2 regions of the Comamonas trifloxystrobinivorans genome follow, and region 1 is predicted to be linked to the other one. Evidence: predicted binding sites of a transcription regulator. Region 1 holds the regulator's gene; the other holds the start of a gene.
What was found. Region 1 encodes sigma-54, which starts transcription at its own class of promoters, with help from an activator protein. Its sites were predicted from a motif close to TGGCANGNAANCTGCTTT; they were not measured.
Positions count from the first base shown of each region.

Region 2: a site for sigma-54 is predicted at 1,412-1,429, ahead of ACFIQF_RS15870 (pilin). Genes of this name have one in related genera too.

Region 1 is NZ_JBHZGV010000030.1:79-3,491, forward strand. It holds partial or broken gene ACFIQF_RS23795 (hypothetical protein) at 1-221, opposite strand, end outside; gene ACFIQF_RS23800 (RNA polymerase factor sigma-54) at 353-1,981, opposite strand; gene lptB (LPS export ABC transporter ATP-binding protein) at 2,084-2,860, opposite strand; gene lptA (lipopolysaccharide transport periplasmic protein LptA) at 2,884-3,413, opposite strand, start outside.
Region 2 is NZ_JBHZGV010000012.1:91,225-94,637, forward strand. It holds gene ACFIQF_RS15865 (UDP-N-acetylglucosamine 2-epimerase) at 1-584, shown strand, start outside; gene ACFIQF_RS15870 (pilin) at 969-1,379, opposite strand; gene ACFIQF_RS15875 (glycosyltransferase family 2 protein) at 2,215-3,282, shown strand; gene ACFIQF_RS15880 (lipopolysaccharide biosynthesis protein) at 3,279-3,413, shown strand, end outside.

The DNA of each region.
Region 1 (3,413 bases):
AGGATGTTCCCCCCTTTCAGCCAGCGCCTGCGGACGCAGCAAACACCGGCGGTTTGGCTGCCGTAGAGCAGCCAAACTTCGTGAACTGACTTGCGGCAGCTGTTTGAATGGAGCGCTTTAGCGCGAAATGAGTTTTGCCGCACGCCGGTGTTTGTTGTGGCCGCAGGTTGCCCCGAAAGATTCGCTACGCGAAGCTTTCGGGGTCGATGGATGTAGGGCACGTTTCTTTGCCTTCTTTCTTGCCGTGCAGCAAGAAAGAAGGTCGCCTGCCGGGGCGAGTCCCGGCCAGCTGCAGCAAACAAAGCAGCAAAACGCCAGTTAGAAAACAGCCCGCCAAAAACAGCAAGCCGCGCTACAGCGATTTGCGCAAACTAGCCGGCGGAATCCGCATCGCCTCGCGGTATTTGGCCACCGTGCGGCGAGCACACTCAATGCCTTGCTCTTGCAGCAGATCGGCGATCTTCGCATCGGACAGCGGCTTCTTCGGGTTCTCTTCGTCGAGCAGCTGCTTGATCAGCGCCTTGACCGCCGTGCTCGATGCGCTGCCGCCGGTTTCCGTGCCCAGGCCCGAGCCAAAGAAGTACTTGAGCTCCACCGTGCCTTGCGGCGTGGCCATGTATTTGGCGGTGGTGACGCGGCTGATGGTCGATTCGTGCAGGCCCAGCTCGTCGGCAATTTCGCGCAGCACCATGGGACGCATGGCCAGCTCGCCGTGCACGAAGAAGTTGCGTTGTCGCTCCACAATCGCCTGCGATACACGCAAGATGGTGTCAAAGCGCTGCTGGATGTTTTTGATGAACCAGCGCGCCTCTTGCAAGCGCTGCTGCAGCGCGCCGTGGCCTTCGCTGCCTTTGTGGCCGCGCAAGGCGTTGGCGTAAACCTCTTGCACGCGCAGGCGCGGCATCACCTCGGGGTTGAGTTGCACGCTGAAACCCGGCACCGGCAAGCCCCGCTCATTGCTGGGGCGGACGATGATGTCGGGGATGATGGCGTTGCGGTCCACATTGGCGAAGGGGCGGCCCGGCCGGGGTTCCAGCCGCGCGATGATGCCCAGCGCCTGGCGCACCGAGGGCTCGTTGCAGCCGGTCAACTGCATCAGTTTGCGCACATCGCGCCGCGCCAGCAGGTCCAGTGATTCCTGACACACCAGCAAGGCGGTTTCCAGCGCCTGGGCGTCGCCTTCCGGGTCGGGCGAGCCCTCTTCATCCAGCAAGCGCTGCTGCGCCTTGATTTGCAGCGTCAGGCATTCGGCCAGGTTGCGCGCGCCCACGCCTACCGGCTCCAGGCTTTGCAGCAAGCGCAAAGCCACGGTGAGGTGGTGCAACAGGGTGTCAAAGGCCTCGGCATCAGAGGCATCGCCAAAGCCTTGGGCCAGCTCGGCGAGCGAGTCTTCCAGGTAGCCGTCGTCGTTCAGCGATTCGATCAGCAGGTAGAGCGCGGCGCGGTCTTCTTCGCACAAGCGCAGCGATAGCGCCTGGCGGTGCAGCACGTCTTGCAGGCTGACGTGCTCGGAGCTGCGGTCAGAAGCGGGTGTTTCTTCTTCGTCGTCGCCGTGGCTGCTGCGGGCGGGCAGGTCGCCGCCCCATTCTTCCCAGTCGGAGGCTGAGTCGCCCGTAGCGGCTTCGGCATCGGCGCCGGTTTCCTTGCCGGCGGCAAAATCCAGGCTTTCGCCAGCAGCGGTGTCGCCTTCAAAATCGTTTTCGTGGCTGGTTCGCTCTGCGCTGCCAACCGAGGCTTCGGCGGCGCTATCGGCAGTGCCAGCCGGTGCGTCAGTTGCTGGTGCAGCGGTTGCATCGGCTTCGGCACCGGGCTCGGCTGCAGCGTCTTCGGCATCGCGTTCGAGAAAAGGGTTTTCGTCGAGCATCTGCTCGACTTCCTGCTGCAGCTCCTGGGTGGACAGTTGCAGCAAGCGGATCGACTGCTGCAGCTGCGGCGTGAGCGTGAGGTTCTGCGAAACCCGCAGCGAGAGCGATGGCATCATGGCTGCGCCCTCCGGTCACTGATGTGGGTACACGCTTTATGCGAGGCCACAGCCTCCCCAAGCACAGCGCGCCCAGCGCTGCGCCAGCGGCTGGTTCGTGTCTCACATGCGGAAATGCTCACCCAGGTACACCCTCCTAACGTCGGCGTTTTCCACAATCTCTTGCGGCGTCCCCGCGGCCAGCACCTTGCCATCGCTGATGATGCAGGCGTGGTCGCAAATGCCCAGGGTTTCGCGCACGTTGTGGTCAGTTATCAGCACGCCAATGCCGCGTTCCTTGAGGAAGGCGACGATGCGCTGGATCTCGATCACCGCGATCGGGTCGATACCCGCAAACGGCTCGTCCAGCAAAATGAATCGGGGCTGCGTGGCCAGTGCACGGGCAATTTCTACCCGGCGGCGCTCGCCACCCGAGAGCGCCAGCGCTGGCGATTCACGCAGGTGGTCGACCCGCAGCTCTTGCAGCAACGCGGTCAGTTGGCGCTCTACTTCGCTGCTCGACAAAGCGCGGCCATTGGCGTCTTTTTGCAGCTCCAGCACAGCGCGCACATTGTCTTGCACGCTGAGCTTGCGAAAAATCGATGCCTCTTGCGGCAGGTACGACAGGCCCAGCTGCGAGCGCTTATGAATCGGCATGTTGGCGACCGATTGGCCGTCGATGCGGATGTCACCGCCGTCGCTGCGCACCAGGCCCACGATCATGTAGAACGAGGTGGTTTTGCCCGCGCCATTGGGGCCGAGCAGGCCCACCACTTCACCTTTGCGCACCGACAGCGAGACGTCCTTGACCACCTTGCGGCTGCCGTAGGATTTTTCGAGGTGCAGCACTTCGAGCTGGCTGCGGTGGTCGCTGCCAGCGGCGCGCGCGTTGACCGAGATGGTTGAAGATGCCTCGGCCACGATCACTGGGCTCCGCCGTTCAGCTGCGTGCTGGGACGCAGTTTTTCCTTGTCGTCCGCCGCAGCCTTGGGCTTGGCGGCTTCGGCCTTGTCGTCTGCCTTGGGCGTGAGGACTACGCGCACGCGGTCTTGCTTGGGCGCGCCAGGCTTGGTGGCCGCCGCCTGCGTGCTCTTCTGGCCGTTGACGGTGAAGGTGTCGCTCAGGTTGTTGTAGACGATGACCGAACCGCTGACCTGGTCGGTCAGCGTGGTTTCGCGGTAGCGGCGCAGCTCGCCACGGCGCTCGAAGTGCACCGTGTCGTCGCGGCCGTTGTAAGTGATGACTTCGCCTTCACCTTCGATGAATTCTGCCGGAGCGCCCGGTGCGGTGTCGCGCTTTTGCCGGAAGAAGGCCAGTTTGCCGCCATCGGCCGTCACCACCCCGTGCTGGAAGCCATCGCGGTCCTGGCTGACCGTGAGCTTGCCGCCGCGGATGATGATGGTGCCCTTGGTCACCACCACATTGCCGGTGAAGACACTGGTTTGCTTGAGCT
Region 2 (3,413 bases), on a different contig from region 1:
TAGTCGTTAATACGCAAGGTAATACACTGCGAGATGCCTTGATGCTTGCCTTGAAAAATTGGCAGACGATACCATCGCATGGAGGACTTGGGGGTTATGCCATATTTTCAATGCACCGAAGTGAAAATTTGGGACGCAGAGCCGATTTTGATCTATTGATGGGAGAGGTACTCCATGCCGCTACATTATTACCCATCCGATTCGTATTACACCCTGCAACCCGTGAACGCATCCATCAAACAGGTTGGCTTAAAAAACTCCAAGCCCAACCGGGTCTGCAGTTGCTCGACCGGATGGATTACCCAGATTTTGTTCGTCTCTTGGTCGGTAGTTGCTGTTTACTGACAGACGGCGGCAGCAACCAAGAAGAGGCTGCGATGCTGGGTTTACCAACACTGCTTCTAAGACGTGCAACTGAGAGGCTTGATGGTTTGGGCGATGGCATAGTGCTTTCACACTTGAAGCCAGAGGTAATTCGATCTTTCTTGTCCAATCATGCCAACAAGACTTGGAACCTGCGCAAGGTAGAAGGCGCTTCACCATCAAAAATTATAGTTGACTCTCTTACTGAGCAGTTAAATTAAAATGCAGTGCCGCAAGCGCATAGGTAAAGCATGCCTATTTCTGGTTTGGTTTAGTTCAACTGCGTACCAAGTGCACAAAAATTTTGGATTGACAAGAGGCTTTGAGACCCAGCAGAAGCGCTGATTTAACAAGCTGTCATCCACTGCCAATAGCAATACGGCGGTCACCAAATACTATGGTGTTTTCTATAGCAACAGCCACTTTCAGAAAAAGCAACAAAAAAAATTGCCAGCTAAATTACATAGCAAAGAAAATCAGCATTCTTATTTATAGAAATTCAAACATTACTCAAGATACTAGCACTGCTTCATTACATAGCTTGAACAAACATTCAAACTTATTATCAGCTCCTCGGAATTTCATTGAAATCAATTCATACAAATTCAAGTGCAATTACCTGGCTTATATCTAGACGCTAGATCACTGCTGCAGACCCACGCACTACCAGAACTACGAGTGAGTACAATTTTTTTATTATTAAATTTTCCAGAAAATCCATTCTTGGTGGTGCAGGTTAATTCGTCATTAGTCAATGTATAAATACAATAAGTACTCTTGGAACCAATTGGGCCAATATAACCTTCATCTGACGCCACCAAGCTTGGCGTCTTTCCTTCATTCCAGACAATTTCATACTCCATTTTCAATGTCGTCAACTCTGCCAAAGCACCGCCCGCTTGTGACTTGACAATATAGTCTTGATAGGCAACTGCCGCAACGGCACCCAAAATTCCAATGATCGCGACCACGATCATCAGCTCGATCAAGGTAAAGCCCTTTTGAATTGACAACATGGCAAGAATTACAAAATAGTTATTCCTCAACTGATGCAAGCTTCATGCCAAATTCAGAAGCCAACACTCTGTAAATAAGCGTTTGAAACGGATGCGTACCAGGCGGATCTCAGCTTCAGATGATTTTTTCGCTCAACGACACCAGTCCACATGTATGCAAAAGAGCCACAAACGCCATGGATCCGGTGCAGGTTACGACTCTGATCCAACCTCATCCCTGGGCAGTGGCATGAATAGCGGGCCAGCGATACGCGGAGCCTGATACGGATAAGGGTACCCTCTACCTCAGCCACGATCCATCCCACATGACGATCTACGCATGAAGCCAGCTGGTCAGTTTTCGGCCGTGTCAAAGCAACCCAGGCGCAAACGCAACTACCGGCTCCGATAGAGCTGGAGACTCTCATTGAGCAGCATGCGCCGCAAAAAGCAATCTCTGGACTGATGCACACCGTAGTGTCTACACTAAGCAAGGTCGCTTTGATCACCCAAGTTCACAAACTGCTGCACAAGCAAGAGTTCATGGTACGGCTACCAACATATGGAAAAGTGCGATGGGTTGCGAAGCAGCAAACAACTAGCATATTGCGATACCAAAAGGCTTTCGCAAGCAGCTCGGCGTCAGTATGGAGCTTGCTGGGATGAAAGAGCTTTATGAAAAGAGCAAGGCCGACGTACAAGCCAAGGTCAAGCGTGCGTTTCGCACGCATCAAGCAGCAGCTCGGGCGCGTCCTGGTCTCCTTCAATTTTTAATGCCCAAGCAGCACTTTCACCTCACATTATGCATGTTAACCATATTCTCGCACCACCACCATCATATGAAAAGAAATTAAAAATGACTCAGGTCGAAAATATCGCTGATATTGATAAAAATATAAAACATGAAATCAGCGATACTTCAGCGCTGGCAAAAAATCCCGTCGTCACCGTCTTGATGATTACCTACAATCATGCTGACTATTTACCAATAGCCATTGAAAGCATTGTTAACCAACAATGTGATTTCCCATTTGAATTGATCATCGGTGAAGATTCCTCTACGGACAATACCCTCCAGATTGCCATTGAGTACCAGAAGCGCTACCCAAAAATTATTCGCGTCATTCATTCCGAGAAAAATGTGGGAATGAATTCCAATTCACGTCGAATTTTCAGCGAGGCCCGAGGTGAATATATCGCATATTGCGAAGGTGATGACTATTGGTGCTCAACAGATAAATTGGCACTTCAGGTTGCCATGATGAGAAGTGACCGCAGCATCGGCATCGTACATTGCGATTGGACACGATGCATTCTAGATCACGGAACATGGAAACTAAGTTTATCAAGATCTATGCACGCAAGAGTTTCCGAGAAATATCTGAGTGGTAAAATATTTTCCACATGGCACTATCCAAAAATATTGAGAACCTGCACTATTTTATTGCGCAAAGACACTCTTGCAGAGTGGTACGATTCCCATTTAATGGATCCAAAGTATCATTTTGGCGACAGTATTCTCTCAGCTTGGATCACCGAACGCAGCAAAGTGGGATATATCCCAAAAATAATGTCCGTCTACCGTGTCAGCCCGAACTCCGCTCTCCGGTCAGGAGCCAAGGCAAGAGTCGCGTTCTATAAATCTGCACTGGAATTCGATACGGCTGCTCGTGCATTCTTTTCAGATCGAGCAGACTACCCCATGGGTTATCGCTGGGAAACAGCTGCGAGCTTGCTGCTATGGGGCCTGCGATCGCACGATATGCCCGCAATTAAATTTGCGCTTACCGACTTCAAGCAACACTTTTCCTTGCTGAGTTTTATTGTCACGGCCTATAAAACTCTTGCCATGCGATTGCCTACACTAAAACGCCAACGACGACAAACACCATGCGAAGCGATAACGACTGAACAGCAGCCATGAAAAACACATGGTACTGGCTGAAGCACTATCGGCCAGGTCGGCTGGGCCAGAACACAATGCTCGGTGCAGCTGGGTTAGGTGCACGCGCTGTGATTCAGGCAGCCTATCTGTTGATCGTCTCGCGCTGGCTA